DNA from 4 places in the Aromatoleum evansii genome. Region 1 is predicted to be linked to each of the others. Evidence: predicted binding sites of a transcription regulator. Region 1 holds the regulator's gene; each other region holds the start of a gene.

Region 1 (4,760 bases):
CGCTCGGACTCGACATCGCGCTCGGCCTCGGCGGACTGCCGCGCGGCCGCGTCGTCGAGATCTACGGCCCGGAATCGTCCGGCAAGACCACGCTGACGCTGCAGGTCATTGCCGAGATGCAGAAGCTCGGCGGCACCGCCGCCTTCATCGACGCCGAGCACGCGCTCGACGTCGGCTACGCCGAAAAGCTCGGCGTGAACATCACCGATCTGCTGATCTCGCAGCCCGACACCGGCGAGCAGGCGCTCGAGATCGCCGACATGCTGGTGCGCTCGGGCGGCGTCGACATCGTCGTCATCGACTCGGTCGCGGCACTCACCCCCAAGGCCGAAATCGAGGGCGAGATGGGCGACCAGCTCCCCGGCCTGCAGGCCCGCCTGATGAGCCAGGCGCTGCGCAAGCTCACCGCCAACATCAAGCGCACCAACACGCTGGTGATCTTCATCAACCAGATCCGCATGAAGATCGGCGTGATGTTCGGCAACCCGGAGACCACCACGGGCGGCAATGCGCTCAAGTTCTACGCCTCCGTGCGCCTCGACATCCGCCGTACCGGCGCGATCAAGAAGGGCGACGAGGTCGTCGGCTCGGAGACGCGCTGCAAGGTCGTCAAGAACAAGGTCTCGCCCCCGTTCAAGGAAGCGCACTTCGACATTCTCTACGGAGAGGGCATCTCGCGCGAAGGCGAGATCATCGACCTCGGCGTCGAGAAGAAGATCGTCGACAAGGCGGGCGCCTGGTACTCCTACCAGGGCGACAAGATCGGCCAGGGCAAGGACAACACGCGCGAGTTCCTGCGCGGCAATCCGGCGCTCGCGCGCGAGATCGAGAACAAGGTGCGCGTCGCGGTCGGCCTCAAGGAACTGCCGGCCGAGCCCGCGCAACCGGCTGCCGAGGCGGCCTGACGCCCCTTCACGGGATCATGCCGGAGACGAGCCTGCGGGAACGCGCGTTGCGGCACCTCGCGCGCCGCGAGCACTCGCGCGCCGAGCTCGCCCGCAAGCTCGCCCCGCACGGCTCCGCCGACGAGATCGAAGACGTGCTCGACCGCATCACCGAACTGGGCCTGCTCAGCGACCACCGCTTCGCCGAAGCCTGGGTGCGCAGCAAGGCCGCCCGCTTCGGCACCGCGCGGCTGCGCCGTGAGCTCGCCCAGCGCGGCGTCGGACGCGACACGATAGACGCCGCACTCGATGTCGAGGCGGTCGAGGATGACGTCGAACGCGCCCGCACCGTGTGGCGCGGCAAGTTCGGCGCCACGCCGGCCGACGCGCGCGAGTGGGCCAGGCAGGCGAGATTCCTGCAGGGGCGCGGCTTCGGCACCGACGTGATACGCAAGATATTGAAAGAGAACCCCGATGAGTCTGCTTAAGGTCGCCGGACTGCAGAAGCGCTACAAGGCGCGCACCGTCGTCCACGATGTCGGCTTCGAGGTCGGCAGCGGCGAAGTGGTCGGCCTGCTCGGCCCCAACGGCGCCGGCAAGACCACCTGCTTCTACATGATCGTGGGCCTCGTGCGTGCCGACGGCGGCGACATCCGCCTCGACGACGCCGAGCTCACGCACCTGCCCGTGCATGCGCGCGCGCGCCTCGGCCTGTCCTACCTGCCACAGGAAATGAGCGTATTCCGCAAGCTCACCGTCGCCGAGAACATCCGCGCCGTGCTGGAGCTGCGGGGCCTCGGCAGCGCACGCGTCGACGAGCTTCTCGAGGAACTCCTCGAGGAACTGGGCATCGCGCACCTGCGCGACAACACCTCGGTCTCGCTGTCCGGCGGCGAACGGCGCCGCTGCGAGATTGCCCGCGCGCTCGCGACCGACCCGCGCCTGATCCTGCTCGACGAGCCCTTTGCCGGCGTCGACCCGATCGCCGTGCTCGATATCCAGAAGATCATCCGCTTCCTGCGCGACCGCGGCATCGGCGTGCTGATCACCGACCACAACGTGCGCGAGACGCTCGGCATCTGCAACCGTGCCTACATCATCAGCGAAGGCCGCGTGCTCGCCAGCGGACGCCCCGACGAGATCGTCGCCAACGAACAGGTTCGCCGCGTCTATCTCGGCGAGCATTTCCGCCTCTGAGCCCACTATCGGCGAAGCGCCATGAAACCGTCCCTCCAGCTCAAGATCTCCCAGCACCTCACGCTGACGCCGCAGCTGCAGCAATCGATCAAGCTGCTGCAGCTGTCCACGCTGGAGCTGAACCAGGAGCTGGAACGCTTCCTCCTCGAGAATCCCATGCTCGAGCGCGAGGACGGCGACGGCAGCGATTTTTCGCCGGGCGCGGCCCAGGGCTCGAGCGAGCCGAGCGAAGCCGCCGGCAACCAGGCCGAAACACCTGCCTCCCCCGAGGAGGCGCATGGCGAGAGCGAGCCGGCAAGCTTCGACGAAGCCGGCGAATGGTCGAGCGCGAGCAGCGGCTCCTCGAACCGCGACGATGACGACGACACCGATTTCCAGGAACTGCAGGCCGCCGGCACCAGCCTGCGCGACCACCTCGACCAGCAGGTGAGCCTGTCGCCGCTGTCCGACCGCGACCGCGCGCTGGTGCGCTTCATCATCGAGGCGCTGGACGAGGACGGCTACCTCAACCAGTCGCTCGAAGAACTGCTGCCGCTGCTGCCGCCCGAGCTCGAATACGACCTCGACGACCTCTCGATCGCGCTGCACCACGTACAGAACCTCGACCCGGCCGGCATCGGCGCGCGCAACCCGCAGGAATGCCTGAGCCTGCAGCTCAGGGCGATGCCCTCCTGCCCGACGCGCGACCTCGCGCTGAAGATCGTCGACGAGCACCTCGACCTGCTCGCCGAGCGCAACTTCCTGCGCATCAAGCGCGCCACCGGCTGCGACGACGACGCGCTGCGCGCCGCGCACGCGCTGATCTGCCGTCTCGACCCGCATCCGGGCTCCCAGCACTCGGTGCAGGAGACGCGCTACATCCTGCCGGACGTCGTCGTGCGCAAGGTGCGCAACCGCTGGACGGTCACGCTCAACCCCGAGGCGATGCCCAAGCTGCGCATCAATTCGCTGTACGCCAGCATCCTGCAGCAGAACCGCGGATCGGGCGGCGCACTCACCAGCCAGCTGCAGGAAGCACGCTGGCTGATCAAGAACGTGCAACAGCGTTTCGACACCATCCTGCGGGTTTCGCAGGCGATCGTTGACCAGCAGCGGCAGTTCTTCGATTATGGAGATGTGGCGATGCGACCCCTGACGTTGAGGGAGATCGCGGACCAGCTCGAGCTGCACGAGTCGACGGTCTCGCGGGTCACGACGCAGAAGTTCATGGCCACACCGCGCGGCGTGTTTGAACTGAAGTATTTTTTCGGCAGCCACGTTGCCACCGACACCGGTGGGGCGGCATCTTCCACGGCGATTCGAGCGCTGATTCGCCAGCTGGTGGAGGCCGAAGACAGGAAAAAGCCCCTGTCCGACGCGAAAATTGCCGAGTTGTTGGGCCAGCAGGGTATCGTGGTGGCACGCAGGACGATCGCGAAGTACCGCGAGTCACTCAATATCCCGCCGGTCAGCCTGCGCAAAGCGATCTGAAAGACGATCTGACAATACGAGGAAACATCATGAATCTCACCATCACCGGACATCACGTCGAAGTCACCCCCGCGATCCGCGAGTACGTCAACACCAAGCTGGATCGCGTCATCCGCCACTTCGACAACGTGACCAGCGTCAACGTGATCCTGTCGGTGGAGAAGCTGCGCCAGAAGGCGGAAGTCACGCTGCACGTGCGCGGCAAGGACATCTACGTCGAGAGCGAGGACGGTGACATGTACGCGGCGATCGACAGCATGGCCGACAAGCTCGACCGCCAGGTGCTCAAATACAAGGGCAAGAACCACGACCATGGCCACGACACGCTGAAGCACCAGCAACCGACCGAGCTGTGATCCTTTAGTTCACGCCGGGGGTCCGGGGTGTGTTTATAATTCGCGCGTTTTCAACCCGCGCCTGCCGCACACCCCGAGCCTCCTCCCGCCCCCGATCGGCAGCGGCACGGCCCGTGTCGTGCAGGTGGTGATCCGCATGAGCCTCATCGCCGAACTCCTGCCTCCTTCGAACGTCGTCATCGATCTGGACGCGAGCAGCAAGAAGCGCGTCTTCGAACAAGCCGGCCTCCTGTTCGAGAACAATCAGGGCATCGCCCGCAGCGTCGTCTTCGACAGCCTGTTTTCACGTGAACGCCTCGGCTCGACCGGCCTGGGCCAGGGCATCGCCATTCCCCACGGCCGCATCAAGGGCCTGAAGGACGCCGCCGGCGCCTTCCTGCGCCTTTCGGTCCCGGTGCAGTTCGACGCCCCCGACGGCCGCCCGGTCACGATGCTGTTCGTGCTGCTGGTGCCCGAGCAGGCCAACGAGACCCACCTGCAACTGCTCTCCGAGCTCGCACAGATGTTCAGCGACCGCGATTTCCGCGAGCAACTGCAGAACGCACCCGACGTCGCAACGATCCATTCGCTGTTCGCCTCCTGGGGCCCGCATGCGGCAGACCAGCGTCGCGCGGCTGTATGACCTGCACCGCGAACAGCTGGAGCTGACGCACGTCAGCGGCCGGCTGGACCGGGTCATCTCGGTCAACGAAGAGCGCATCTGGCCAGCCGACCTCGTCGGCCACCTCAACCTGATCCACCCGACGCGCATCCAGATCCTGGGCGCGGCCGAACTCGCGTGGGCGCAGCGCCATGCGCGCGACAAGGTCGCCCACCACCTCACCGAGATCATCGGTGCGCGCCCGCCGGCGAT
Region 2 (4,760 bases), 1.0 Mb from region 1:
GTACCACCGGCACCCTCGTGCTCGACCACCCAGCGACGAACGAGATTGGCGTTCAGTCCGTTGGCCAGTGCCACTGCAGCGATCGACACGCCAGGCTGTCGGCACGCCGCGGCAATCTGTGCCTTGAATTCCGCGCTGTGGCGCCGCCGTGTGCGCCGGGCCGCAGCGGCCGGCTGGATCAAAGTGTTCATGTGTCCACCAAAAACGAAATGGACACGATGCTCTTATCGGCGCGGATCAAACGGAAGATGGGTTGCCCAGCCGCTTACGCCCAGCCGCTTACATCGCGGAAAAAAGTGCGCCCTTTCGGGCGCACTTCCAACATCAAACACGAAGTTTCGAACCTCCTGCGATAGAGCCTGCTTACTTGACCACCTTGTGAAGCTGAATGTTGCCACCGGTCAGATAACCACGAACGGCGTACATCGCCTCGTCCTCCTCGCAGGACGCCTCAGTCGGGCAGATGAAGAACTGATACACGTCCGCGCACGACGCACCACTCTCCGCAAATCCACCGTCAGCCTCAAGATACCTCGGATCCGGCGTAGCAAGCGGGAAGTTCTGGTCCGCATCGAGGAAGTCCTGACAATCCTGCTTATCCGGTTCCTTTGCGCCACTTCCCGGCTCACCCGTATCCACCATGTCAACCCGGAAGTAGTAGCGCGCATCGCTTACGTTGTCAGTTTCGATATCAGTGCCACCTTTAGCCTCGAGGTACTCCTTCGCTTGGGCGCTAAGCGTTCTGAACGAACCCGTTCCTTCAAAATCGATCTGCTTGAAACTGGCATTTGCCGCCGCAGGTTGGATAGCCCCTGGATCCTTGCATGCCACCGCATCGATCCGGGTATTCTCCGGCGCGCTATGAGTACCTGCCCGGAACACAAAATCGCCCGCATCTCCTTGGACTTGGTGATGCGTATGCTCCCCAAACGGCCCACCTTGGTTCGGATTGGTCGTCGGCGCACCGACCTGGCCCCCGAACGTGTAGCAGCTTACGACGTTACCCTTGTCTCGCGAGCAGATTTCACCGAACTTTTTCAAGTCGATGTTGCCATTTTTGTCGTTGCCACCATAAGTTACACGGCAAGACCCCGGAATTTCAACGCCCGGCTCGAACGACTGGTTCGAGTCTGCCTGCAACTCGAAGTTGAGGTCGTTCGACGGATCGCCATCGCGAACGCCGTGCGGTCCGCCGTTTGTCGTGCCTATATTCGCCAGGACGTTTGGTACCGGACCGACAAATGCCGGCGGGACCAGATTGAGATCAAGTTCTGCACCGTCACCAACGAACTTCGCCGACGGATTGATCTGCCGGTAAGGCGTCACCGTCGACGTATTGAAGAAGACCTTCAGGTTGGCTAGTTGCGTTGGCGTCAGGCCAGGGAAGTAGTCTTCGTCGGCACTGGTGATAACTCCGGACAACTGAGTGCTGCCCACGCCAGTGATTGTGGAGATACCCGGGTAATTGTTCGTACCGAAGAGATCAAGGGCCTGTATCGGCAGACCACCTGAATAGTTCCCGATCGAACTGGTCACGACGCCTGAAAGAATGCGCTTGCCGTTGTTATAGCCCGTGCCGGCCAAGGCATTATGATCAGGTGTGCTCACCCACATCTCGAAGAAGTTGGGCAACTGCGAACCACTGTCAAACTGGAACCCGGCCGGCCCTGCTCCTGGTTGTGCGGGCGCCGTTACGCTCTCGGCAAATCCTGCTACGAAGGTAATCTCCACACCGGACGGGAGAGAGATTCCCACACCGTTTGAATTGATCAGCTTCGCCAGCTTTGCGTGCGCCAGCAGATGCACAACATCTCCCGCCATCAACCCACCGGATGGATTCCCCCCAACGGCAAGGGCACTGTTCTGCGTCCAGTCGAACGCCAGAACCGATATCGGAGTCCGCACGCCAGGACCATCCGGGTCGAACTGTATTGTCTCTGCAGCAAGGACCGGCACCGCCAGCGACGAAACAGCCAGCGCTAGCGCGGTCCGAGTAAATGATTTTCTGGGCTTCATGATGGTCTCCCGAACGCGGGTACATTTGGACACCCCCTTGGTCGCAAACGTCAAAGGCTTCTGAGCCCCAGGGGACACCATCACACAAGCACGAAACACGCCACTCATCAAAAATCTGTTAAATAACAGCAACTTTCACCTACGCAGTGCTCGCGCAAGGGACTTTGCCATCGCAAAATGTAAAAAAATCCGAACGATATACTCCCATCTGTCGCGGAGATAAGTCACATCTATCCACTTACAACATTCGTCTATCCGTGCAACCAGTCACGCCCGACAACAGTTTTCTCCCAACCCGGCCTTTTCCCAAAACGAGATCAAAATCGCCTGAAATTTGCTCCAACAAGCGTGTCCCGAGACGATGAACTCCGCCTCGGCTCATCTCGGAGTGCCCGGCAACGCGTTCGAGCCACCAACCGGCGACGTCGGGAATTTTTACACCCCAGCTTGCGCAGCCCATCTCGAAAACATCCACGGCCACGTAATTCGTTGTTTTTTATTTTTTTTTCAATCGATGGCATGGCTTCTGCTTTAAGTCGCTCAGGGACATCGTGGCAGCACCGGCTTCGATACCGTTGAACCACCTTGGCAGCACACCGGGAGAACGATCATGCGGGTGAAAAAATTACTGGCGGCAGCTGTGCTCAGTGCGGCGGCGGGCCTTGCGCAAGCGCAGGCTGAATCCTTCAGCTTTGACCCGAGTGGCGGCGGGGGAGCAGTCACCAATCTCACGGGCGCAATGTCTCTCGACTGGGGACCGGGCAATGCGTTAGCGATCGTCGGCAACCCTTCCGGCGGCCTTGCCGACGACCAGGAAATCACGCTTCTATATCAGGCAAACCTTGCCGATGTCAACGATGACAACGGAGACTCCCTGTTCAGCAACGGCGATGACGGGTTCTACTTTACGGTCGTCGCGGGTTTGACTGAGATAGTGCAGGTGGATGAGACCGATGGATCGCTGTCCTTCACGATGGCGCCCGATCAAAGCGGCAGCTTCTTCTATGTGTATGCGATGACCGATTCCGGCACCAATGTTGACGGCACGGGTTTCGCGAGCGGCGCCGGACTAGACGGCATCGTCGGAACGGCTGATGACAATATCATCCTCGCCGGAACATTACTTTCGATTTCAGGCTCGAATTTCAGCGCGCCGCTTGTCGACACGAACGGCGACGGCGTTCCCGACGCACCGGACACCGCACTCTTCGATAATTTCGACGATGACGACTATAACAACACACAAACGATTGTCGGAACCGGAGCGACCAACCTGTCGTGGCTGGTCACCTTTGTGGACAGCAACTATTTCACCGATATGAACCTGTTGAACATGATCATCACGACCGCAATCAATTCGTCGCTGATCACGCCGTTCCAGCAGATCGACCCGTCCGCCGAGTTCTCGATCGACGGTCTCGCCGATGGCGGAACGCTGGCCAACATCGGCGACTGCAACGGTTGCCTTCAAAACGACGATGATCTGAACTTCCAGTTCCAGGCCGACGCGAACAGCTCCTTCGAACGTCAGGCCGTGCCGGAACCGGGCAGCTTGGCACTGATCGGCGTCGCCCTTGGCGCTCTTGGCTTCATGCGTCGGCGCGCACGCTCAGCCGCCTAAGCCGTCATCCAAAGTTGCCTCGCCCGGCAGGCAACCAATTAGGGGGAACGCGAGTTCCCCCTCCTCTTTTGCGGCATCAGTGAATGGGACGGGCAGGAATTCCGCCCCAGCGTTCGCCGCGCCGTATATGCGTTCCTTTCTTGACAACAGCGTTCACGGCAACGATTGCGTCGTCCTCGATGATCACGCCTGGCTGGACGACCGCCTTTGCACCAATGGTTACGTTGTTCCCGATCGTGATCGGCGCGAGCGCCAGATCCGCCCCTTCCACCGCATGACAGAACAGGACTGCATCGTGACCAATGATGCAGTTGTCGCCCACTACCGTGAGCGGCGGATCGAGGATGACCCCGGCACTGTAACTGTTCTTCCCGAGCTTCGCGCCCAAAGCGAGATAGACCACGCGCATGAGCGGAACGGGAATTGCCAGGCTGCGCGTAAGAGACTGGAACAAAACGAGATAAAAAAGCAAATACACGTGATAGCGGAATTCCTCACTGGAACCGGGAGAGATGTAGCCTCCACGGAGAGGGAAGATCCACAGGAAAGCGCGATTGATCGCTATCGCCCACGCATAGATCAGGGCCGCACCTGCTACCACCATCACGACGCCACGAAAATCCCCGAACGGCAGGTGGCCGAAAAGAAGTGCCGCCGAGGCAATACCGAGGGCGCAGGCGATCGATAACAGAGCTAAAAAGCACAGCGTCTGGGCAAGCGAAATCTTGCGCATGGGAGTCTCCGGACTGGAGATTTTTCGGAAAACCCGGTGTCAGGACCTTTCGGTCGGTGGTCTAAACATCTTTGCGACTTCCGCAACGACGAATTTCGGCGGAAACAGACCCGCGAAGAATCGCTGCTTGAAGATTCCCCGTGCATTCAACGCAACGGGAGATCCCCGTTCGAGGGCAAGTAGCGAGTCGCGCACTACCGCCCTTGGCGTTCCACGGGATGTAATCGCACTGGCATAGGCACCCGCTACTTGATCGAATTCGCTTTCTGTCGCTCCGGGCACAAGCGTCTGAACCAGAACGCCGCGGGCAAGCCATTCCGCATATAAAGCCAGACTAAAGCTCATCACGAAGGCCTTTGACGCCGCATACACTGCCATGTAGGGCACCGG
Region 3 (4,760 bases), 1.1 Mb from region 1:
GGCACGCTGGTAGTGATGGCACAGCAGCACGGCGCGCTCGCCCAGGCGGGCACGTGCGGCACGAATGCGCTCCTGGGCCTCGTCGTCGCGCAAGGCATTGAAACGGTCGAAACTGATGGTCGCGGTCTGCATCGTCTTCGGTATTTCTGTCGCAAGAATCATCAATCAAACCGGCAGCGTGCCGGCGGTTCAAACGGGCGAACGGGCGCGTTCAGCCCTGCTGCCAGGGCAGCCCGGCGTGGCGCCAGCCGCCGATGCGGTTGCGCTGGCCGTTCGCATCGCGGTCGCCCTCGAATCCCTCGAGCACGTTGTAGCAGCTCTGGTAACCGGCCTCGGTCGCGGCGCGCGCCGCCTTGTCCGAGCGCGCCCCCGAACGGCACAGGAACATCACCAGCGCCTCGGGGTCGACCTCGCGCTTGAACTGCGCGAGGAAGTGCGCGTTGGGCACATTGCCCGGATAGCTCATCCACTCGATCTCGACCGCACCGGGCACGCGACCGACCCAGTCCCATTCGGCACGCGTACGCACGTCGACCAGCTTCGCGCCGGGCGCGAGCCGCCACACCTCGCAGGCCTCGGCCGGGGTGAACGCGCCCGCGTACGGGAGCTTCATCTCCTGCGCACGCTGCTGGGCGAGGCGGAGCAGGTCGGTCAACTTTCCCATTGCATCCATCCGGATAGAATTGCTCGATCGGAACCTGAGTATACCCATACCGCTGGCGCCATGGACCACCCGACATCAGGCAAGTCGCGCGGAAGCCCCCCCGACGAGGCACGCAGCCGCGGCATCCAGCGCGTCGCGCTCGTCGCGATCGCCACGAACACCGCGCTAACCATCGGCCAGATCGCGGTCGGACTGTTCGCCAACGCCTTCAGTCTCGTCGCCGACTCCGCGCACACGCTGTCCGACCTGTTCACCGATCTCCTCGTGCTGATGGCCGGGCGACGCGGCGCCGAACCGGCCGACCGCGACCACCCCTACGGCCACGGGCGCATCGAGACGGCCGTCTCGCTGCTCCTCGGGCTCGTGCTCGCCGGCGTGGGCATGGGCTTCCTGTGGAGTTCGGGCCTGCGCCTTCAGCACATGGACGCGGCCCTGCCACTGCACCCGGCCGCACTCGGCATGGCGCTCGCGACCCTCGTCGCGAAGGAGCTCCTGTTCCGCTACACCCTCACCGCGAGCCGGCGGCTGAAGGCGCCGGTGCTCGAAGCCAACGCCTGGCACGCGCGCTCGGACGCTGCGTCCTCGCTGGTCGTCGCCGCAGGCATCGGCGGCGGCCTGGCCGGCTACCCATTTCTCGAACCACTCGCGGCCGCGGTCGTCGGCTTCCTGATCCTGCACATGGGAGTGAGACTCGGATGGAAGGCCGTGCGCGAACTCATCGACACCGGCCTGTCGGAGCAGGACGTGGCACGCATCCGCGACACCATCCGTGCAACCCCGGGCGTCATCGGCCTGCACGACCTGCGCACCCGCCGCATGGCCGACCGCGTGCTGTGCGACGCCCACATCCAGGTCGACCCGCGCATCACCGTGTCCGAAGGGCACCAGATATCCGACACCGTGTACTTCCGCGTGCGCGCCGCACACCCCGAAGTGCGGGAGGTCCTGGTGCATGTGGATGCCGAGAACGATGCGGCGATGCAGGGCACCGGGCTCGCGCCGCTGCCCGAACGCACCGAAATCGTGCATACCCTCGAAACCCTTTTCGACCGCCCGCTCGCGACACCTCCGCGCGTGCTGATCCACTACCTCGGCGACCGTATCGAGGCCGAGGTGATCCTCGGCGCGACCGACCTCGACGGCATCCCCCGCGACGAGCTGCGCCTGCGCATCGACACGCTGCTCGCCGAACGTCCGCACTACCGCACCATCACCATTCTGGGCAGGATTGCACCATGACAGTGCGCGCATCGCACATTGCGCACACTTTCGGTGCATTCTGATGATATTCCGCCATCCCGCCCTGGCTTCGCGCACGCCCCAGCCTCTCCCGCCCCGGCGCAACCACCGCCGCATCGCCCGCGTACACGCGCGTCCGCGATACGCGCGCCCGCCCTTGTGGCACAATGCCCGACAACGTCGAACTTGCGCATGGCACGGATACTGCTTACATCCGCTCCATCGGAAGTTTCCGTCACCAACAACCGCTTTCGCCTCTTTTCACCAGGAGTGAATATGAACGCTCAAGACGTCATGAAGATGATCCAGGAAAACGAAGTCCGCTTCGTCGACCTGCGCTTTACCGATACCCGTGGCAAGGAACACCACGTCGGCCTGCCCGTTTCGGCGTTCGAGGAAGATCACTTCGAGCACGGCCACCCCTTCGACGGCTCCTCGCTGGCCGGCTGGAAGGGCATCCAGGCCTCCGACATGATCCTCCTGCCGGAAGCACGCACCGCCTACATCGACCCGTTCTTCGACGAAACCACCCTCGTCCTGACCTGCGACGTCATCGAGCCGTCGGACGGCAAGGGCTATGACCGCGACCCGCGCTCGATCGCCAAGCGCGCCGAGGCCTACCTGAAGAGCACCGGCCTGGGCGACACCGCCTTCTTCGGCCCGGAACCCGAATTCTTCATCTTCGACGCCGTCGAGTGGTCCGTCGACATGTCGGGCGTGTACAGCAAGATCATCTCGGAAGAAGCCGCGTGGTCGACCGCCGACAAGTTCGAAGGCGGCAACACCGGCCACCGTCCGCGCGTCAAGGGCGGCTACTTCCCGGTTCCCCCGGTCGACAGCCTGAACGACGTGCGCGCCGCCATGGTGCTCGCGCTCGAAGCCGCCGGCGTGCCGGTCGAAGTGCATCACCACGAAGTCGCGAACGCCGGCCAGTGCGAGATCGGCACCAAGTTCAGCACGCTGACCCAGCGCGCCGACTGGACCCAGATCCTCAAGTACATCGTGCATAACGTTGCGCACCAGTACGGCAAGACGGCGACCTTCATGCCGAAGCCGATCGTCGGCGACAACGGCTCGGGCATGCACGTGCACCAGTCGATCTGGAAGGACGGCCAGAACCTGTTCGCGGGCAACGGCTACGCCGGCCTGTCGGAAACCGCCCTGTACTACATCGGCGGCATCATCAAGCACGCTCGCGCGCTGAACGCGATCACCAACCCGGGCACCAACTCGTACAAGCGCCTCGTGCCGCACTACGAAGCCCCGACCAAGCTGGCCTACTCGGCACGCAACCGTTCGGCCTCGATCCGCATCCCCTACACCGCCAACCCGAAGGGCCGCCGCATCGAAGCGCGCTTCCCGGATCCCCTGGCCAACCCGTACCTGTGCTTCGCCGCGCTGATGATGGCCGGCCTGGACGGTATCCAGAACAAGATCCACCCGGGCGATCCGGCCGACAAGAACCTGTACGACCTGCCGCCGGAAGAGGATGCATTGATCCCGACCGTGTGCACCAGCCTCGACCAGGCGCTCGAGTACCTCGACAAGGACCGCGAATTCCTGACCCGTGGCGGCGTGTTCTCGAACGACTTCATCGATGCGTACATCGCGCTGAAGATGGAAGAAGTCGACCGCATGCGCATCACCACCCACCCGGTGGAATTCGACATGTACTACAGCCTGTAATCCCCGGATTGCGCTGAGTCGAAGAGGGACGGGCATTGCCCGTCCCTTTTTTCTGGGGTCTAATGCCCCACGTATGCGTTGCGGGAGGGCCAGCCGCCACTCCGGACGCATCCCAGACTCACCGACCGACGGACATGCGAACACTTCCGGTACTGCTCCTTCTGCTCGCATCACCCCTGGCCCAGGCTCAGGTCTTCAAGTGCGTCGACGCCAACGGCGCCGTCACCTACACCAACGACCGCAACCAGGGCCGCGGCTGCAAGCAGCTCAGCGACGACCAGGCCGTCTCTTCGGTTCCCTCCCCACCCAAGCGCTCGTCCGCACAGCCGACGCCGTCGAACTTCCCCCGCGTCGCCCCCGATGCCCAGCGTGCCCGCGACGACACCCGGCGCCAAGTGCTGGAAAAGGAGCTCGCCACCGAGGAAGCCGCCCTTGCCGAAGCCCAGAAAGCCGTCACCGAGCAGGAAGGGCGTTACCAGGGCGCAGAGCGTCGGCTGCCTGTCGTCCAGGCCCGCCTGCAACCGCTGCGCGACACGGTCGAACTGCACCAGCGCAACATCGAGGCCCTCAGGAAGGAACTCGGCAACCTGAAGTAAGGGGGCGGCTGCCTGGCGTGTTTTTTGCGAGACCCGAGGGGATTCCGAGAACACACCCATGCCCAACACACCCAAACCCCCCGGTCTCGCAGGCCCCTTCGCCGGACTCGACCTGCTCTCGTCGGCCGTCGTCGTCGTCGACGACCACCTGCTGATCCGCTACCTCAACGCCGGCGCGGAGAACCTCTTCGCCGTCAGCCACCGCCGCCTCATCGGCGCGCCGCTGTCGCAGCTCCTCGGCGAACCCGCCGGCCTGGCCGCCGCGCTCGACAACGCGCTGCGCAAGAACTGGAGCTATACCGGGCAGGACCTGAAGATCGCCCGCCCCGACGCCGAACCGCTGCATGTCGACTGCACCGTGAGCCCGGCCGAGGCGGCCGGCCTGCGCCTGCTCCTGGAGTTCCGCCCCATCGACGCGCAACTGCGCGTCGCGCGCGAGGAACAGCTGCTGCAACAGCAGCAGGCCAACCGCGAGCTGATCCGCAACCTCGCGCACGAGATCAAGAACCCGCTCGGCGGCATCCGCGGCTCGGCACAGCTGCTCGAGCGCGAGCTCGCCGATCCGCAGCTGCGCG
Region 4 (4,760 bases), 1.5 Mb from region 1:
CAGCGGGATGTCCTCGCGCCGCTCGTCCAGCGTCGGCAGGTTGAGGCTGACCACGTTAAGGCGATAGAACAGGTCTTCGCGGAAGGTTCCGGCGACCAGCGCAGCCTCGAGATCGCGGTGCGTCGCCGAAAGGATGCGCACGTCGATCTCCTGAGCACGGCTGGCGCCGACCGGGCGCACGGCGCGCTCCTGCAGCACCCGCAACAGCTTCACCTGCAGCGCGAGCGGCATGTCGCCGATCTCGTCGAGAAACACCGTGCCTCCGTTCGCAGCCTGGAACAGGCCCGTATGCGCACTGGCCGCACCGGTGAAGGCGCCCTTCACGTGGCCGAAGAGTTCCGATTCGAGCAGCTGCTCCGGAATCGCGCCGCAGTTGATCGCGATGAAGGGACGGGCGGCGCGCGGGCTGGCGTCGTGGATCGCGCGCGCCAGCAGCTCCTTGCCGGTGCCGCTGTCGCCGCGTATCAGCACGCTGGCGTCCGAGGCGGCGACGAGCTGCGCCTCGTCCAGCACCGTCGCCATGCGGCTGCTGTGGCTGATGATCCCGTCGCGCCATCCTGCGGTCGCCTTGCCCTCCTCGCAGGAGGTGTGGGGCGTGCCGCCGATCTGCAGCGCCTGCGCGATCTTGCCGAGCAGCGCCTTGCTGTCGAACGGCTTGGTCAGATAGCCGAACACCCCGCGCGAGGTCGCCTCCACCGCATCCGGGATGGTGCCGTGGGCGGTCAGCAGGATCACCGGCAGCGCCGGCCAGGTCTGGCGGATCTCCTCGAACAGCACCAGCCCGTCGCGGTCGGGCAGGCGCACGTCGCTCAACACCAGGCCGAAGCGTTCCACTGCCAGGCAGGCCAGCGCAGCCTCGGCACTTCCGGCCGTGCTGACGCGATACCCGCTCGCGCGCAGGCGCATCGACAGCAGCCGCAGCAGGTCGGCGTCGTCGTCGACGACCAGCAGATGGGCGCCTTCCGGCGCTGTCCGGGCTTCACCTGCCGTGGAAGGGTTCATCCTCATTTCTCGCTTCTCTTTTCCCGCGATGACGGCAGCGGCGGCGTCGGCGCGGACGGGCGCGCCGGCAGCGTGCGTTCGATTTCGGTCAATGCGTCGAGCTTCTCCTGCAGTTGTTCGCTCTGTTTCTGGGCGTCCTTGAGCTGCTGCCCCGTTCGTTCGAGCTGCTGCGTAAGGCGTTCGGCGGTGTTGTCGAGGCGCACGCGTTCCTGCAATTGCTCCGCCAGCAGGCGGGCGAGGGGCTGCAGCGCCACCGCGTCCGATTTCTCCGATCCGTTGATCGCCTCCAGCAAGGACTGCGCACGTTGAAGATTGTTGTTTCCCTGCGGATGGCTCAGCAGCATCGCCTGCTTCATCTGCGTGAGCGGGGCATTGCCCGCGCCGGCCAGGGCCGAGCGTTCGCGTGCGAGGTCCGCAGCATTCATGCCGCGAATCGATTCATGGTAGGCGAGGGCGCTGCGCACCGGCGCACTGCCGTTGCTCAGCAGTGGCGGCATCTGCGGCAAGGCGGGCAACTCCGCCGTTGCGCTGCGCACGTTCGCGCAGCCGGCCAGGGCCGCTGCAAACGCCAGCGCAACACAGGCAAGGGCTCTGCGTTTGCAGCGCCACGCGGCGGGGCCGCAGCGCGGCTGCTCGTGGGCGGAATCAGCTCTCATTCGGAAGTTCGATCCTGAAATAGGCGCCTCGGGCGGACGGTTGCAGTCCCACGCGTCCGCCGTGGGCGACGACGAACTCGCGCACGATCGACAAGCCGAGGCCGCTGCCATGCCGCGGTTCCTCGGGCTGGCGCGAGCCCTGGAAGAAAGGGTCGAAGATGCGCTCGACCTCCTCGGCAGCGGCGCCCGGTCCCTGGTCGAGGCAGTCGATGCGCACCCAGCCCGGGGGCGTGCTCAGCGTCAGGCGGATCTCGCCGTCGCGCGGACTGAAGGACACCGCGTTTGCCAGCAGATTCGCCAGCACGATGCGCAATTTGTCGGGGTCGGCGCTGAACGGCGGCGGATCTCCATGCAGCACGACCCGGAGATTGCGCGTCTGGATCGGCAGCTGCTGCTCCGCGATCACGGACTCTGCCAGTGCGCGCAACTGCACCGGACGGCGGCGCAGGTTGCGTGCATGGAACACCGCGGCGTTATAACCGAGCAGATCCTCGATTCGTTCCTGCAGCGCGTGCGTGTTGTGCTGCAGGATCGCCACCACCTCGCGCTGTTCGCCGCTCAGCTCCCCGACCACGCCGTCCTCCAGCAATGCAATCCCTTCGCGCAGGGAAGCCAGCGGCGTCTTCAGCTCATGCGACACATGCCGCAGCACGCGATTGCGGTTTGCCTCGAGATCCGCGAGCCGCAGGCGCAACCAGTCCAGGCGGCGTCCGACGCGGCGCAGGTCGGCGGGGCCGGGAATCGCTACCTGCTCGTCGAAGCGGCTCTCGCCCAGTGCCTCGATCGCGGCCTCGAGGCGGTTGATCGGGCGCAGCAGCCACCAGCCCGTGAGCGCCGCGAAGGTGCAGGCCGCGATGATGGCGGCGAGCACGTGCCAGGCCAGCCTGCCGCGGTTCGCATCGAGTTGCTCGAGCAGGGCCTGGCTCTGGTGGCCGAGCTGCGCCTGCACCTCTCCGGCGAGCTGCTCGTTGAGCGGCGGCACACGGCCCAGCGCGGCGACGGCCGATTCCGCGGGAGCGTCTTCGGCGAGGCTCGCGCCGGCCGCGTCGGCGGCAGCCTGCCATTCCTCGACCAGCGCACTCACGCTCGGCGCACGCAGCGCGGCGATCGTCTGCAGCGCCGCCAGCGATTCCCGGCGCGCCAGCTCGAAGCGGTCGCGCAGCAACGGATCCCTCAGGACGAGGAACTGGCGCGCACTGCGCTCCATGTCCACGCTGCGTTCGCCCAACTGCTGCACCGCGCTGGAGTACTTCAGCGCATCGCCCACGCTCTCGCGGTGTCGTGACGCGAACTCCTCCAGCGTGATCAGCCCCCCCAGCGCGGTGGCGCCCAGGATCGCCGCAACGAGCAGGAAGCTGGCAAGCAGCGAGTGACTGAAGGACAGGCGCGACATGGCTGGAGGATCTTCGTAAACCAGCGCGACAGTTTAGGTTGCGCCCGCGCGCCCGCGTCGTAAGCAAGTGCAAGGCAGTGTTTCCGGACGATTTCAGTGTCGCCTCCAGGCGACATCAAAAAAAACAACAAAAACAGATGGATGACGATTAATGACGCAAGTTGTGTCGCCGCCAGGCGACAGAATCTGTGCTTGTTCGGCGCGAGATTCCGTTTCCCGGGAATAACTTCATTAAATTCATGACCTTGGATTCATGGCACGGCAGCTGCTTAGGCGAACCACGGGGGCGATGATCGTCGACCCGGAAACGTTATGGATTCAAGGAGAGACCATGTTCAACAAACCCGCCCTGTTCCCCAAGGCTCCAGACACCCCGGCTTCGCGTAACAACGGCACCATGCGGTCGCCCTCGGGCAGTCTGACCTCGGGGGCGGCGTCCTCCGGTGCAAGCCTGTCGCGCAGTTCGACCGAACTGCCGGCCTCGTCCAGCGACTCCTCTCCGGTCGCTGAGGACAAGGCGCCGGTCTCGGCCAGCCCCGCCGCCGCAGCGATCGACGACAACGCCCAGGACACCGGCAGCCGCCTCATCGTCGGGCCGGACGTCAAGCTGAAGGGCGCCGAGATCCTCGACTGCGACACCCTGGTGGTCGAAGGTCGGGTCGAGGCGACGATGGACAGCCGCGTGATTCGTATCGCCGAAAACGGCTCGTTCGCGGGCACCGTCGGCATCGACGTCGCTGAGGTGCGCGGCCGCTTCGAAGGCGAGCTGACCGCCCGCAGCCAGCTGATCATCCACTCGACCGGCCGGGTCAGCGGCAAGATCCGCTACGGCAAGATCCTGATCGAGGAAGGCGGCGAGATCTCCGGCGACGTCCAGTCGCTGGCCAACGCGAAGGACGCCAAGGATGGCGGGCGCGAAACCGTGCGCGCGGTCGGGCGCGACGAGCCCGGCGTGAAGGTCGCCGTCGGCGCCTGACGGGCTCCCCGCGCTCAGGCAAGCGGCAGCCGCCCTCCGACGAGGCCGGCTGCCTGCGATCCTTCAGCTGTCGTCGTCTTCGTCCTCGAAGCCGACCGTGAAGCGCGACAGCATCGTTTTCAGGGCTGTCTCGTTTTCCGGGCGGTCGAGCTCGAACAGGCGGAAGCCCGTGCTGCAGAACTCGGGATTGGTGTCGAAGCCCGACCACATCGCCTTGGCCGGCAACACCACGCTGCGTGCCTTGCCGTGATCGTCGGGCAGGTCGATGCGCAGGCGGTACAGCTGGCCCGTCAGCAGCTGGCTCGGGCCGTACACGAGCAGGCCGCCCTTGCTGATGTCGCCGATGCGACCGATGAATTTCCCCGTCTCGGCGTCGTACACGCGAAACGAAATCGAGATCGATCGGCGGCGAAACAGTCGGTGTTCCATGTCGTCGGTTCCCGCGTCTGAAGATTGGACGGCTCAGTTTGCCTGGCCGCGAGCCTCCGTCACCGCGAGCGTCAGCGGCTGATAGCTCCAGTGACGTTCCCATGCCGCGCGCACCATGTTCGGGTACTCGGGCCGGCCGAGGCTGCCGTTGTAGCGCCCGAGCGCGCGGTACAGGTCACCCTTCTCGATGTCGAGGTAGTGGCGCAGGATCGTGCAGCCGTAGCGCAGGTTCGTGCGCAGGTGAAACAGATTGTCGTCGGCTCCGCCGATCAGTTTCACCCAGAACGGCATCACCTGCATGTAG

Evidence for each region. Region 1 encodes sigma-54, which starts transcription at its own class of promoters, with help from an activator protein. Its sites were predicted from a motif close to TGGCACGCTTNCTGCTNA; they were not measured.
Region 2: a site for sigma-54 is predicted at 2,532-2,549, ahead of U5817_RS18685 (PEP-CTERM sorting domain-containing protein). Genes of this name have one in related genera too.
Region 3: a site for sigma-54 is predicted at 2,097-2,114, ahead of glnA (type I glutamate--ammonia ligase). Genes of this name have one in related genera too.
Region 4: a site for sigma-54 is predicted at 3,306-3,323, ahead of U5817_RS05085 (polymer-forming cytoskeletal protein). Genes of this name have one in related genera too.

The regions. Positions count from the first base shown of each region.
Region 1 covers NZ_CP141259.1:5,029,085-5,033,844, forward strand. The annotation lists gene recA (recombinase RecA) at 1-905, shown strand, start outside; gene recX (recombination regulator RecX) at 923-1,372, shown strand; gene lptB (LPS export ABC transporter ATP-binding protein) at 1,359-2,081, shown strand; gene U5817_RS23565 (RNA polymerase factor sigma-54) at 2,103-3,551, shown strand; gene hpf (ribosome hibernation-promoting factor, HPF/YfiA family) at 3,581-3,907, shown strand; gene ptsN (PTS IIA-like nitrogen regulatory protein PtsN) at 4,044-4,529, shown strand; gene hprK (HPr(Ser) kinase/phosphatase) at 4,498-4,760, shown strand, end outside.
Region 2 covers NZ_CP141259.1:3,988,451-3,993,210, forward strand. The annotation lists gene tnpA (IS66-like element accessory protein TnpA) at 1-191, opposite strand, end outside; gene U5817_RS18680 (hypothetical protein) at 364-2,016, opposite strand; gene U5817_RS18685 (PEP-CTERM sorting domain-containing protein) at 2,627-3,637, shown strand; gene U5817_RS18690 (acyltransferase) at 3,714-4,370, opposite strand; gene U5817_RS18695 (SDR family NAD(P)-dependent oxidoreductase) at 4,410-4,760, opposite strand, start outside.
Region 3 covers NZ_CP141259.1:718,303-723,062, reverse strand. The annotation lists gene nadA (quinolinate synthase NadA) at 1-132, opposite strand, end outside; gene U5817_RS03155 (rhodanese-like domain-containing protein) at 212-664, opposite strand; gene U5817_RS03150 (cation diffusion facilitator family transporter) at 725-1,903, shown strand; gene glnA (type I glutamate--ammonia ligase) at 2,180-3,589, shown strand; gene U5817_RS03140 (DUF4124 domain-containing protein) at 3,724-4,185, shown strand; gene glnL (nitrogen regulation protein NR(II)) at 4,244-4,760, shown strand, end outside.
Region 4 covers NZ_CP141259.1:1,129,447-1,134,206, forward strand. The annotation lists gene U5817_RS05070 (sigma 54-interacting transcriptional regulator) at 1-1,008, opposite strand, end outside; gene U5817_RS05075 (hypothetical protein) at 1,005-1,658, opposite strand; gene U5817_RS05080 (HAMP domain-containing sensor histidine kinase) at 1,648-3,051, opposite strand; gene U5817_RS05085 (polymer-forming cytoskeletal protein) at 3,383-4,027, shown strand; gene U5817_RS05090 (PilZ domain-containing protein) at 4,091-4,456, opposite strand; gene U5817_RS05095 (lytic transglycosylase domain-containing protein) at 4,490-4,760, opposite strand, start outside.